2 regions of the Rhodococcoides navarretei genome follow, and region 1 is predicted to be linked to the other one. Evidence: riboswitches for the same ligand, from Rfam matches in the RefSeq annotation. Region 1 holds a riboswitch; the other holds the start of a gene.
The links. Region 1 has a riboswitch for thiamine pyrophosphate ahead of AABD04_RS08415 (TenA family protein). Riboswitches for the same ligand answer to the same signal wherever they lie in the genome.
Positions count from the first base shown of each region.

Region 2: linked by a shared signal. The riboswitch ahead of AABD04_RS23875 (3-oxoacyl-ACP reductase) and the one ahead of AABD04_RS08415 (TenA family protein) in region 1 are both predicted to bind thiamine pyrophosphate.

Region 1 covers NZ_JBBPCN010000001.1:1,733,627-1,740,804, forward strand. Annotated here, with positions in the region: gene AABD04_RS08400 (ABC transporter ATP-binding protein) at 1-477, opposite strand, end outside; gene AABD04_RS08405 (ABC transporter permease) at 470-1,306, opposite strand; gene AABD04_RS08410 (ABC transporter substrate-binding protein) at 1,284-2,297, opposite strand; gene AABD04_RS08415 (TenA family protein) at 2,294-3,016, opposite strand; TPP riboswitch at 3,010-3,109, opposite strand; gene AABD04_RS08420 (sugar porter family MFS transporter) at 3,172-4,569, opposite strand; gene AABD04_RS08425 (hypothetical protein) at 4,688-5,335, opposite strand; gene AABD04_RS08430 (carboxylesterase/lipase family protein) at 5,434-7,011, shown strand; gene AABD04_RS08435 (ATP-dependent DNA ligase) at 7,149-7,178, shown strand, end outside.
Region 2 covers NZ_JBBPCN010000001.1:5,053,809-5,060,986, forward strand. Annotated here, with positions in the region: gene AABD04_RS23870 (LLM class flavin-dependent oxidoreductase) at 1-362, opposite strand, end outside; gene AABD04_RS23875 (3-oxoacyl-ACP reductase) at 364-1,125, opposite strand; TPP riboswitch at 1,178-1,270, opposite strand; gene AABD04_RS23880 (alpha-amylase family glycosyl hydrolase) at 1,344-2,639, opposite strand; gene AABD04_RS23885 (alpha-hydroxy-acid oxidizing protein) at 2,639-3,817, opposite strand; gene AABD04_RS23890 (type 1 glutamine amidotransferase) at 3,827-4,540, opposite strand; gene AABD04_RS23895 (helicase-related protein) at 4,589-6,538, shown strand; gene AABD04_RS23900 (DUF6131 family protein) at 6,632-6,787, shown strand.

The DNA.
Region 1 (7,178 bases):
CAGAGCCCCGAAAGGCTCGTCGAGCAGCAGTACCGATCGTCCCTGGACCACCGTGCGCAGCAGTGCCGCTCGCTGACGCATACCGCCGGACAGTTCGGACGGCCTGGCCGACTCGAACCCGTCCAGGCCGAACACCGGGAACAATTCACGTGCCCGCGCACGCGCCTCCTTCTTGGCAACGCCTTGCACTTCGAGACCCAAGGTCGTGTTGTCGAGCACCGAACGCCACGGAAACAACAAATCCTTCTGCGGCATATAGGCGCACGGCGGTACTCGAACAGTGCCGGAGTCGGGCCTGTCGAGCCCGGCCAGCATGTTGAACACAGTGCTCTTGCCCGAACCGCTCGGGCCGATGATCGACACGAACTCCCCGGGCTGAACACCGAAAGACACACCGTCGAGTACGGGGTTCTCGCCGAACGATTTGCTCAGGTCGCGGACGTCGATGCAGCTGTCGGAAGTGCCGGCGTCAGACATGAAGGCCCGTCGGTCCGTGGCGTGCCCAGGGGGCTACCACACGCTCCACCACGAAAGTGGACACGAAGAGAATCACACTGATCACGGCCGTGACGGCAACCGCGGCCAGAACCAGATCGGTACGAAACGAGTTCTTCTGCTGGCTCATGTAGATGCCGAGTCCCGCACTCGCTCCGGCGTATTCGGCAAAGATCGCACCGACGACGGCGTAGGTGATCCCGATGCGAAGTGAGGTGAAGAACCGGGGGAGCGCCGACGGTAGCCGCACATATCGGAATTGTTGCCAGCGCGAGGCACCCATGCTGGCCAGCAGCGATCTCGCGTCTCGATCGGCAGCTGCGAAACCCTCGATGAGCCCGATGGCCATCGGGAAGAAAGTGGCCAGGGCGATCACCAGGATCTTCGGAAGCAACCCGAAGCCGAACCAGATGATCAACAACGGCGCGATCGCGATGATCGGCAGCGTCTGCGACACGACGAAGAGGGGCACGAACGCGCGCCGCAGCCACGGGGAGAAATCGACCGCGACCGCGAGCAACCACGCCAGGGCCAGAGATACCGCGAAGCCGACGAGGGTCACCTGCAGGGTCGCCGACGCGTTCTCCGCGATGGCATCGCGCTGCGCCCAACCCTGGACCACCACGCGACCGGGGGACGGCAGCACCTGCGGCCTGATGCCGCTCACCTCGACGTAGACCTGCCAGGCGGCTACCAGCAGGACGACGACGGTCAGCGCGGGCCACGCCCACCGAATCGAGGCTCGGATGCCACTGAGCGAGTAGGAACCTCGATCGGCGGCTACCGCCCTACCGATCGCCGAGGTAGTCATTGGTGAAGTAGGTCGACCAGTCCGGCTCTGCGGTCAGCGGCGCGCCGTTCTGATCGGCCAGCACACCGCTCTCGTAGAGGAATTTCGAGTATGCGGTCCACTTGTCGAGGCTTTGTCGTCCGACCTCGCCGGAGGAGTCCTTCATGTACTTCGCCGCCAGCATCTCCTGGCTCTCGAAGACGAGCGATTCGTCGGTGAAGGTACCCGGATTGGCGTCGATGAGATCCTGCGCAGCCCTGTCCGGGTCGTCGGCGGCGAGCTGGTAGCCGCGCTGCAGTGCCTGCACGAACTTCTTCGCCTCGTCCGGGCGGGCTGCGAGCCAGGGTTCGTTGCCACTGATCGTGATGGCGTAGGCATCGGGAAACCCGTAGTCGGTGTAGTCGAAGTACTTCATCGGAGTTCCGCTGTGCTCGGCCTCGATGCCTTCCCATGCGAAATACGAGACGGTGAAGTCCGCGGTACCGGAGTACACGGCCTCGTACGCCGACGTCCCCAATACCACCGTTTCGTATTCGCCTGTGCCGCCGTCGTTCTGGATGACCTTCGCGAGTCCGGCCTGCTCGCCGGACTCACCGAAGCCTGCGTAGACCTTGCCGTCCAATGCTTTCGGGCTCGGTATGTCGTCTCGATCCGCACGAACCCCGATGCCGGTTGCCCAGCGCTGAAGTGGAGCGAGGACCGAGACGGTCTGCGCGCCGGCCGAGGTGGCGAACACGCCGGAACTCTGTGTGCTGATTCCGAACTCGGCGTTGCCGGCGTCCACCAGTGTGTCCGCCGCGGTGTTGTTGTAGGGCAAGATTTCCACGTCCAGCCCGGCGTCGGCGAAATAGCCTTCCTGCAAGGCCACGTAGAGACCGGTGTGGTTGGTGTTCGGGGTCCAGTCCAGCGCGAAGCGAATGGTGTCGGAGTCCGACGACTCCGAGCAGCCGGCCAGTCCGGTGGTGGCAACGACGGCCGCCGCCAACGCCGCGAGAATGCGAGTGGTTCTCATGCGGACACCGCACTCTCGGCCAGGGGCCACGGGGTGGGATGTAAAGCGCTGTCCCAGAACATCAATTCGTACCTCGATGCCACCACGAAGGCGTCGACCATCTGCTCTCGTTGCTGCGCAGTCGCGGCGGCTGCGGCGTCGTCGACGAAGGTCTTGGCGGAGTCGACGACGGCATGGAATTCGGGTGCGTCGTACGCCGCGACCCACTGCGCATAGGGGTGCTCGGGGTCGCTCTCGAGCACTGTCTTCGCAGCGCGCGCGAGTGCGCGGCCGACATCGGCGTAGATCCAGAAACATGGCAGAACAGCTGCTGCGGCAACGGCATACGGTTCGGTTGCCGCCGTGGCGGTCAGGTAGGAGGTGTATCCCAGGCATGCCGGTGAGGGCTCGGGCGTCCCCGTCGACGGCGGAAGTGCTCCGCCGGTGAGCATGGTCTCGTGCGACGCGGCTTCGTCCATCGCGCTCGCGGCGGCGCTCGCCCAGAATGCACCGGCGACGGGGGTCGGTGCGTGTGCTGCCACAAGGGACAGCGACTTGACGTACCCGCCGAGGTAGAGCGAATCCTGTTCGAGGTATCGACGGAACGCGTCGAGCGGAAGCGTTCCTGCCCCGAGCAACTGGAGAAATTCCAGGTCGTCGATCGCGCGTCGAATGTGCTCGGACGCATCCCACAGTCGATCGGTGAAGCGGACCGGGTCCGCAGATACAACAGGCGTCATCGCCTTGACATCCCTTCGTCAGCATTACCTGCATCAGGTTCGGCGGGTTTGATCTCAGCATCCGCATGAGCGGACACACCCCGTGTCAGAACGAAGCGACAGTAACACCGGTCACTCGGTGTCGCTGCTGCCGCCCCTGCATCTGCGGTCCGGCGTCACCCCAGCATGTCTTCGAGCTCCATACCCTTCGTCTCCCTGATCTTGGCCTTGACGAAGAAGAACGAGAGCGCGGCGAACAACGCGAATCCTGCATAGATGACCCACAGGCCCACGGACGACGTCAGGGGTGGGAATGCAAGCGTGACAGCGAAGTTGGCCATCCAGTTGGCCGCGGTACCTATTCCGAGCGCCATCGCTCGCATGCGGTTGGGGAACATCTCGCCGAGCATGACCCACATGATCGGACCCCAGGTCGAGGCGAAGAAGATGACGAACAGGTTCGCGCCGATCAATGCGATCGCACCCCACGGGGCGGGCAACGTGACGTCGTCGCCGCTGCCGGTCGCCTGCGAGAACGCAACGGACGCCATGACGAGCCCGACGAACATGCCCATCGAACCCGCCAACAGCAGCTTGCGCCTGCCGATTCGATCGACGAACAGGATCGCCACGAACGTCATGGCCACGTTGATCACGGCCGTGATGACAGAGGTGGTGAACGACTGATCCTCGGTGAAGCCGACCGAGCGCCACAGCGTTGTCGAGTAGTAGAAGATCGCGTTGATGCCGACCAGCTGTTGCAGCACGGCCATCGTGATGCCCACCCAGACGATCGGTTGCAGGCCGAACTTCGGCCCGCGGATGTCGGCGAACGACGAGCGGGACTCCTTGCGGAGTGTCAGTCTGATCTCGTGTACTCGCTCGTCGGGATGTAGTTCGCCGGTGATCTCGGTGAGAACCCTGGCCGCTTCTTCGTCGAGATGTTGACCCACCAGGTAGCGCGGCGATTCCGGTATGAGCGTTGCCAGCAACCCGTACACCAGTGCCGGTACGACGCCGACCAGGAACATCCAGCGCCAGGCCTCGATACCGAACCACAGGTCGTTGGACGCGCCGTCGGCCGCACCGGCGAGGAGGGCGTCGGACAGCAGAGCAGCGAAAATGCCGATGGTGATGGCCAATTGCTGGAGCGAGGCCAAAGAGCCGCGCCATCTGGCGGGAGCGATCTCGGCGATGTACGCCGGTGCGATCACCGACGCGATGCCGATTCCGAGTCCACCGAGCACTCGCCACAGCATGAGATCCGGGACGCTGAAGGCCAATCCCGAACCGATCGAGGACACGACGAACAGGGCCGAGCCCAGCAGCATCACTTTCTTTCGTCCCCATCGGTCTGCGAGGCTGCCGGCGAACCAGGCGCCGACGGCACATCCGATCAGGGCGATCGCGACCACGAAACCAGTGGTGAACGAGCCGAGGGAAAAGTGATCTTCGATCGAGTCGACGGCTCCGTTGATGACCGAACTGTCGAAGCCGAACAGGAAGCCGCCCACAGCTGCGGCGACGCTGACACCGATGACCTTCGCTGTGTGGTGGTCCGAGGTCTGATTCATGAGTGACGCACCTTCCGGCCGCGCGCACGGGCGTCGGCCGCTGGGGAGACCGTACGGCAGGGATTGTCGTACCGTCCTGGGACATTACGCCTGGTAATTCGCCGCACGAACGAGACCGTCAACGAAGGTCGAAATCCTCGTCCGAGACGGTGAATCCGTGACCGACCTGATCGGTGCACGTGACCCCGGTCTGCTCGTCGACGGTGCATCGAAGACCGTTGGTGGAGCCGCTACCGGCGACGCTGAGCACCTCGCCGTACGGCAGGGCTTCTGCAGGCCCGTCGAATCGGTGGAACTTGGGATCGCCGAGACTCTCGAACTTCGCCGGAGATCCGGCGATGAGCTGCACGGAATTGGGCTTCACCGCCGTTCCCGACGGACCGCTTCCGGGAACCTCGGGTGCCGATTCAGGCAGTGACCCGTGGCATCCGGCGATCGACGATTCGAGGACGGCGATCCCGCACTCGAACTTACCGCTGGGACTGGAGAAGTAGTACCAGCCGGGTGCCTTGCCTGCGTAGTCCTGCGGCTTTGCCTGGGCTGCAGCAGGACTCGACGGTGCCGCCGTGGTGGACGTCGGCGCGCCGGTCGCTGTGGTGGACGGTGCTGCCGACGTGGCAGAAGGGACGGAGGGAGCCGTGGTGATCGGGGTGGGGCGGTCGGTGATCACGGTGGCCATCGGCCCGTCGCCCCCGCCGCTCGAACCGCAGGCTGTGAGCAGGCATGCTCCGACGACTGCCATAGCGGCACATCCGACTCTGGTCACGGCCTCGTCCTTCGCTCGTGGGTATCGACGCTCCGCAGATCGTCGCCGACGGGGTGGTCGATGTTGGTACGTTGGGCAACGACCGAACGGGAGGTTCGATGGTCAACGCGTCCGGCTCGACAGCGTCCGACTCCACCGTGCGTGTGAGCACGCCCTACGGCGACGTCCTGGGCTACCCGGTCGCCGCCGACTCGTCGCCGATCGTGGCCTGGCGGGGTATTCCCTATGCGACGCCTCCGGTCGGGACACTTCGATTCAGGGCTCCGCGCCCGCTGCAGCCCTGGTCCGGTGTGCTCGACGGACTCGAGTTCGGCGCGATGGCTCCGCAGGGGCGTGACAGTCCGGTGCCCATCGATCCGTCGTTGTCTATTTCCGAGGACTGCCTTTCGCTCAACGTCTGGGCTCCCCGTCCCGAGGGGGAACTGCGCCCGGTGCTGGTGTGGATCCACGGTGGTGCGTACTCGCTCGGATCGTCCGCCCAGCGGGTCTACGACGGGAGAAACCTCAGCGAGAACGGCGACGTGGTGGTGGTGACCATCAATTTTCGTCTCGGCGCGTTCGGGTTCCTCGACCTGTCCTCGTTCTCCACCGACGAGCACACGTTCGAGACCAACCTGGGGTTGCGGGACCAGATTGCCGCGCTCGAATGGGTCCGCGAATGCATCTCTGCGTTCGGCGGCGATCCCGATCAGGTGACGGTGTTCGGCGAATCCTCCGGGGGAGCGTCGGTCACCACGTTGATGACCTCTCCGAAGGCCGAGGGGCTTTTTCAGCGAGCCATTGTGCAGAGCGCGCCTGCGACGTCGGTGTACGGCCCCGATCGGGGTGCCGCGGTGGCGGCGAGGTTCCTGGAGTTGGTGGGTGTCGACCGGGAAGACATCGGCGAACTGTTCGACATGCACTTCACGAAGCTGGTGACCGCGGGTGACACACTCTGCTACGAGGTTCCGACGAGAGTGCCTGGAACACTCGGACTTTCGCCTGTGGTCGACGGTGACATCGTCCCGCGTTACCCCGTAGCGGCATTCCAGAAGGGTCTCTCGCACAGGATTCCGTTGATCATCGGCACCAACCACGACGAGCCCTCGATCTTCCGATTCATGAAGTCTCCTCTGATGCCGATCACCTCCGACACCGTGTCCGAAATGTTCCGCGCCATCGCCCACGACCACGCGGATCTGCCTGCCTATCGGGTTGCCGAGATCATGGCGGCATACCCGGACCGAGACAAACCGGCTGGGGCACAAGCGATGTCGCGCGATGCTGGATTCCTGATGCCGAGCGTGTGGATCGCCGACGGACACAGCAGGCATTCGCCGACGTGGATGTACCGATTCGATCATGCGACGCCGATGCTCAAGGCTGCACGGGTGGGAGCCGGACACGCGACCGAACTGCCGTATGTATTCGGCAATTTCGGAACACTCAACCGAGATCCCACCTTCTGGCTCGGTGGCCGAAAGCCGGCAATGGCGGTGTCCGCGCGGATGCAGAGACGCTGGCTCGCCTTCGCGCGGTACGGCGTTCCCGCCGCACTGGATGCGTCCAAGCACTGGGCTCCGTACACCGAGAAGACGCGCTGGACGCTGGTGATCGATGCATCCGACACCCTCGTCGACGACCCCGACGGCGACATGCGCGCTGCGTGGGGCGACCGCGTTCTCGGATTCAGCTGACACGTCGCTCGTGCGTTTTGCCGCACGGACGTTGCTGACATGAATCGAACGTAACAGCAAGAACACCGGTCGCTCGAGTCACACCGATAACAATTGGATGTCAGCAACCTGTCGGTAGGTGCGGTTATGTTCGATGGGTGTTGATGTCCAGGATCGTCGAAACGTCC
Region 2 (7,178 bases), 3.3 Mb from region 1:
GAGGTGACGACGTTCCAGCCGGCACGGCCGCCGCTGATGTGATCGAGCGACGCGAGCATGCGTGCAGCGTGGAACGGGGTGTAGAACGTGGACGACACCGTGGTGACGAGACCGATGTGCGTGGTCGCTCTGGCCATGGCGGACAGCGCGGTGATCGGCTCGAGAAACCAGGTTCCGGCTCCGGCCGGGTCGCGCACCGAATGTCCGTCGGCGAAGAACACCGCGTCGAACTTGCCCCGTTCGGCGAGTTGCGCGAGTTCCTCGTAGTACGAGATGTCGCCGAGATCCTCCACTCGCGAATCGGGATGACGCCACGCTGCACTGTGGTGGCCGCAGCCGTAGAGAAAAGCGTTGAGGTGCATGTCAGTCCTTGACCAGGCCGCCGTCGACGACGAGATTCTGGCCGGTCACCGACCGCGCCCACGGCGAGGCGAAGAACAGCAGGGCATCGGCGAATTCCTCGGGGGTGGTGACGCGTTGCAACGGGGTCGAGGCGGCAATGAAGTCGAACACCTCGGCCGGGGTGGCGGCACTGGCGTCGGTGGTGCGGAGCAGTCCACCCGAGACCATGTTGACGGTGATGTTGTCCGCGCCCAGATCGGCGGCCAGGGTGCGGGTCAGTGACAGCAGAGCAGCCTTGGAGGCGGTGTAGTCGTGGTACGGCACCACTGGATTCTGGAACAAGTTGGTGCCCACGTTGATGATTCGCCCGAAGCCCGCCTCACGCATACCCGGCAGTGCGGCCTGAGTGGTGAGCAACGCTGCGCGGACGCTGCCACGCAACTGCGCGTCGAAACGCTCCCAGGTGATGGTGTCGGCCTTGGGTCGGGCATCTCCGTCGAAGGAGAAGTCGGCCAGTGCGTTGTTGACGACGGTGGTGATCGGGGTGCCGAAGTGCGCACGGGCCGAGTCGAACACCGTGGCCACCGCGCTCTCGTCGGTCACGTCGCCCTGAACCGCAAAAGCCTGTCCACCGAGCCGGTCCGCCAGCGCTTCGGCAGCATCTTTGCTGTTCCGGTAATCGATCACCACACGTGCACCCTGACCGGCGAACGCCGCGGCGATCGATGCTCCCAGCCCGCGTCCACCCCCGGTGACCAACACTGTCTGCTCGTCGAGTCTCATGCGCTCCGCCTCTCGCTCGAGGTCAGGACCGTCGCGGGGGGGGGCAGGAAATACCGAAACGTCACGACATTCCCTTCGCTGGTCCTAACCAGATCAGGTTCGACGGGTGTGATCTCAGCCCTGACGGGCACCCCGTGTCGCGGTCGACTGTACCTGTAGGTCTCTCTACCGCTCTCTTGCGCTCGACGTAGACAGCCGAACACAACCGAATGCAGCGATCAGCCGATGACAGCCCACCCATGCGGCGGAACGTTTACCCGTCCGTCGTTCACATGCGCCTCACCGGCCAGTACTTCGCTGCCCTGGACCGGGTAGTCGATGGCCTCGTCGCCGAGGTTCTGCGCCACCGTCATCGAATTGTCGTCCGCGTACACGCGGTAGAGCAGCGCGGTGTTGGTGAGCTCGAGCGTCTCGGTGCGCGCGGAGTACAACCACGGATTGCGACGCCGCAGACCGATGAGCTCCTGGTGCACTCGAAACACGGGCCAGCCGTACGGGGCGAGATCCTCGGACGTGTCGGGGTATTCGGGACGGACCTCGTCGTCGCCGCCGACCCGATCTTCCTTGATGCCGCGGAAGGCTTGCTCGTCGCCGTAGTAGATCATCGGCATACCGCCCACGGTGAACAGAACCACCAACGCGTGCAGCAGATGTCGCTCGTCCTCGATGACGCTGGCGATGCGATTGACGTCATGGTTGCCGACGAACGTGGCGGGTACGAAGGCGTCGAGCCACCCGTTGTGACGCTCCAACGCGTGCGACAGCTCGAAGAAGTTCTTCTCGCTCAGCCCACTCCAGATCGCCTTCCACAGTTCGTACTGAGTGACCGAATCCAGCGTGGAGGCCGAGACGATTCGGTCGTAGTCGCCGTGAATGACTTCGCCGAGAAAGTATGCGTCCGGGTGCTTTTCGCGAACCTTCGGCAGTACCGCCGACCAGAAGCGTGGTGGCACCGCGTAGGCCGCGTCGAGCCGCCAGGCGTCGACGCCGCGTTCGAGCCAGTACGACAGCACGTCCACGACGTACTGCTGCACGTGCGGGCTCTCGTGGTTGAGTGCCACCAGTTCGTCGTGGCCCTCGAAGTTGCGATGCGTCGGCTCGTCGCCGGACCAGTCGAGGTGGAACCACCCCGCGGCCTCGGAGTCCGGACCCTCGGCCAGAGCCTCACGGAACTTCGGAAAGCTCTGCGCCACATGGTTGAAGACGCCGTCGAACATGACCTTCAGGCCGCGCGAATGCGCAGCGGCGATCAACGAATCGATGTCCTCGTCCGTACCCAGCCTGCCGTCGACGTGGTAGTAGTCGACGGTGTCGTAGCCGTGCTTCTCGGATTCGAAGATCGGACCGAGGGCGATGCCCGACGCGCCGAGTTCGAGGGCGTAGTCGAGCCACTTCTCGATTCTGTTCAGCCGATGCAGATCCGCTTGCGACTCACCGTCCCACCCGTGCACCGGAGCGCCGGTGAAGCCGAGCGGGTACAGGTGCCACCAGATGGCGTGCTTCGTCCACTCCATCAGGACGCCTCGATCGAGTCGCGGCCGAGCTCGCCCGCACCGGCATGGCCGGACAGGCTGGTCACCAAGTCGAATTCGGCCAGCAGGCAACGTAATACGTGTGCAACACCCTCCTGCCCGCCGAGCGCGAGGCCGTAGAGGAACGGGCGGCCGAGGAGAACCGCATCGGCCCCGAGGGCAAGAGCCTTGGCCATGTCGGCGCCGGTACGCACACCGGAGTCGAACAGGATGGTCAGTTCGTCGCCCACCGCCTCGACGATGGACGGCAACGCGTCGAGTGATGCTCTGGCACCGTCGATCTGACGTCCACCGTGGTTGGAGACGACGATGCCGTCGACTCCATGGGCTGCGGCTTCTCGGGCGTCGCCGACGGTGCAGATTCCCTTGAGCACGATCGGGCCGTCCCAGTGCTCACGCAGGAACGCCAGGTTCTTCCACGACAGCCCCGGGTTGGGGAACATCTGCGCCCAATGCATCGCGGCCGCAACGGGATTCTCCTCGACCGGCTGAGCGAGTCCGGCTTGAAAAGCCGGATCGCTCAGATAGTTCTCGATACCGAGGTTGGCCAGGAACGGTAGGTACCCGCGGTCGAGATCGGCGGGCCGCCAGCCCAGCAACGTCGTGTCGAGCGTCAGCACCAACGTGGTGAATCCGGAATCCTTCGCACGCTGCAGGAAGCTCAGCAACACCGACTCGTCCGTCGGCCAGTACAGCTGATACCAGCGGGGAGCGTCGCCACCTGCCTCGGCGATCTGCTCGAACGAATGCGACGCCTGCGTCGAATGTATGTACGGCACACCGAGTTCCGCAGCTGCGCGGACGGTGGCGAGCTCCCCCTCGGGATGCGCGAGGGTCTGAATACCCACCGGGGCGATCAGCAGTGGCGCAGGCATCTCGGTGCCGAGCACGGTGCACGCATGATCACGCGAGGCTGAGCTGCGCAGCATCCGCGGCGTGATGGCCCACCTGTCGAAGGCGGCCCGGTTCGCCCGCGCCGTCGAGCCACTGCCCGCGCTGGCGACGATGTAGCCGAGCGCCTCGGGCGAGAGCTTTTCGGCAGCCTGGTCCTCCAGCCGCGCCAGGTTGGTGGTGATCGACGGTGTCTGCTGGGCGAACATACCGGCGGCGTAGATGCCGAGTTGGTGATCGCTGAAGTTGCTGGGCCTGGCCTCGGTCATCGTTCGACCCTACCGGGGCACCGCCGAGGATCGGGCGAGAAATGCGTCCAGCAGAGCCGAGCAACGCAACCGAGCTGCAGGTTCGGCGTCTGCGATGGCTCGGCGTATCTCGTGCACGTCCACCGCATGTTCGACGCCGTCGCGGTCCCACGCCGCTGCCCACGCATCGTAGGTATCGAGGTCGATCTCGGGGTGGAACTGCAACCCGAGGTGCGGACCCAGAACGAAGGCCTGTTGCGCAGCCTTGTTGCGGGCGATGACCGTGGCCTCCGGCGGAGCGGTGAACGTGTCGCCGTGGAATTCCATCCACGGGCCCGCCCCGACGAGCTCGGGATCGGACGTCTCGACGTCGACGAATCCGTACTCGGGGTGCTCGGACTTGCGGACGGATCCGCCGAGCACGCGAGCGAGCAATTGGCCGCCGAAGCACACGCCCAGAACCGGGACCTGCGCATCGATCGCCTGCTGCACGTACGCGATCTCCGGCGCGAGCCACGTCAGCGTGTCGTCGTACGCGGCATCGGGTGAGCCCATCACCACCACCAACTGCGCGTCGAACAGTCGCGGCGGTGCGACATCGGGGCTGTGATCGAAGGAATGCACGTCCAACAGGAAACCCCTGGTGCGCAATTCGGCGTCGAGGGTGCCGATGTCGCGTCGCGCGAGAGCGGGGTCCTGATCGTGGACGAGTACTACGGCGCGCGGGTCGTTCGTGTCTGTCACAGGGCTCCTTTACGGTGTTCGTGCACACCGTACGACAGACTGGATCCGATGCCACCTCGTAGACGCACAGCCCGATCCACCACTGCCCGCACCGTGAAGGCCGGGCAGAGCAGCGCTGCACGAAAGTTCGCGGCAGCGAAGAACGGTGAGCCTGCGGCAAAGAAAGCTGCCCCGAAGAAGGCCGCACCTCGTAAGAGAGCCGCTCCGCGCAAGACCTCGTCCCGCAAGTCCGCTGCTCCGGATCTGCGGGTGCCCGATCCCGGCGAGCGCGTCTGGGTGTTGGACGTGCCGTTCGAGGACCGGTCGGCGGCGGGCGCTGCCGGGGCGCGCTGGTATCCGGGTCCTCGGGTGTTCGCCTACTACGGCACGGAGCTGCCCGAGTACCTGAAGCCGTACGAGTCGATGCCCTACAGCCTGCAGCGCTGGCTCGAGGACGATGCCAACGAACACTGGCGTGACGAAGAGGTGCGGGAGCGGGCCATGCAACCGCGCGACACCCAACTCGAGTCCGTTCGACGCCATCTCGCCGCGCTCGAGGCCGGGTTCCCTTATTTCGCGCAGATGGATTCGACGGGACTGGGCAAGACGTTGGCGGTGTGCGAGGCAGTCCGGCAGATGTCGGCGGCCCAGATCGGCACGGTGCTGGTGGTCGCACCCAAGGGTGCGTTGCCGGGGTGGCGTCGCACCATCGCAGACAGCGAGGCAGACATCGAGCCGTCCGACCGCAAGCGGTGGTTGCTGATCACCTACCAGTCCACCAAGAAGCTGCTGTCTGTTCCGCCCGAGACCGATCTGGGCAAACGTAAACGGACGCAGAACAAACGGACCATCTCGCTGGGCGAGCTTCGGTTCGACATCGACGTGGTGATCGCCGACGAGTCGCATGCGTTGATGAACATCGAATCCCAGCAGTCGCAGATCCTCTGGCGGTATCAGGAGGCGGCTCGCTCGGTGGTGTGGATGTCTGCCACGCCCGGTTATCAGCCGTTGCACTTCGCGTACATGGCTCGCGCGGTCGAGCGCAGCCGAGGGGTCGAGATCCTGGGCGACGAGGAGTATCTCGGCTACGCGGTGACGATGAAGTGGGCCGAATTCCTCATCGAATCCGGGTTCGCCGTCAAAGCAGGCAAGGCGACGACGGGGTTGACGACGTGGCGCTGGGAGCCCGAGGACGCGGCCCGACGCGCCCGCGACATCGCGTCGGTGCACAGCTGGTTGTCGGGAGGCGCTGTGCCGTGGTCTATTTCGCGGCCGTCCCCGCCGACTCCGCGGGAGCCCCTCGGTCAGGAACTCACGGCCGCGCAGAAGCGCCTCTACAACTCGGCGTGGGTGGATTACCGCAAGGAAGTCGGCCTGCCGATCTGGAAGGCCGTCGGCGGAAAGCGAGTGCTGCAGAAGAACCCGAGCACCCGCGCCGCGACTCTGCGCTTCCGCCAGAAGTGTTCCTACTTGCGCATTCCGGCGACTGCGGACCAGGTACGGACGTGGGTCAAGGCAGGCAATCAGGTGTTCGTCTCGATGTTCTACCGCGAGTCCGTCGCCGCACTTGCGCAGACGCTGCGGGACGAGGGCCTCGACGTCGCCGTGGTCGACGGGAGCATGAGCAGCCCAGATCAGGAGGCGTCGATCAGACGCTTCCAGACCGGCGACGCGTCGGTCATCGTCTCGACCACCACGAGCGCGATCAACCTGCACACCAACGAGTTACTGCTCCCGGAAGGGACGGTCTCCACCCTTGCGCCACGCGTGACGCTGATTCACGACCCGAGGTGGACCCCCATCGACATCAGGCAGATAGAGGGCCGCGCGAACCGAATCGACAAGGATCACAACCACACCACCTCGACGTGCTACTACGGCTACGCCGAGGGCACCGTCGAGGAGGAGATGGTACTCACCGGCATCGAGCGCATCGCGGATCTGGGATCGATCGTGGGGCAGGCGGATCTGATCGATCCGGAGGCCTTCCTCGCGGCGAAAGTGGATGCCGGAAAATAGCGACAATTGTGAGCAATCGCCAACGCGCCCGGGTAGGTTCGGTCCCATCGGCAATTCGTCGGTAGCGGAATCACTTTGGCACCAGGAGTAGTCATGATCGTTCTCGGAATCATCCTCGCCCTCATCGGCTATTTCGCCGGTATTTCAATTTTGACGACTCTCGGCATCATCCTGGTGGTCGTCGGCGCGGTCCTGACGGTGCTCGGTTCGATGGGGCGCGCAGTCGGTGGCCGCAAGACGTGGTTTTGACAGACCCGTTAGAACATACGTTCGATTTCTGCTAGTCTGAGCGGGCCCCCGGAGTTGGCGATGCGGCCAGCGGAGCCACTTCGGGCGGTCCACATCGGATGGCATGGATCTCGAAGGCGGTCGCGCGCGATGGCACTCGAACCAGAGCCCGCAGCCGGTTCGCTGTACCGCGTGGGGGATCGATGGGCCGAGAGAGCGCCGACTCGATGCGGGAACGGTCATCGGCTCGTCGCCAATTCTGTTCTCGTCGGTTCGCGGGCGTGTTCGTGTGAGCTCGGGCATCACCGGACGCACCAGTGCCAGTCCTGCGGGGTCGTGAGATTCACACCGGAACTAGGCCCGTCGTGCAGTGATGCGAGCTTCGATTCTCGCGCCGCGCGCGCCCGGCCCG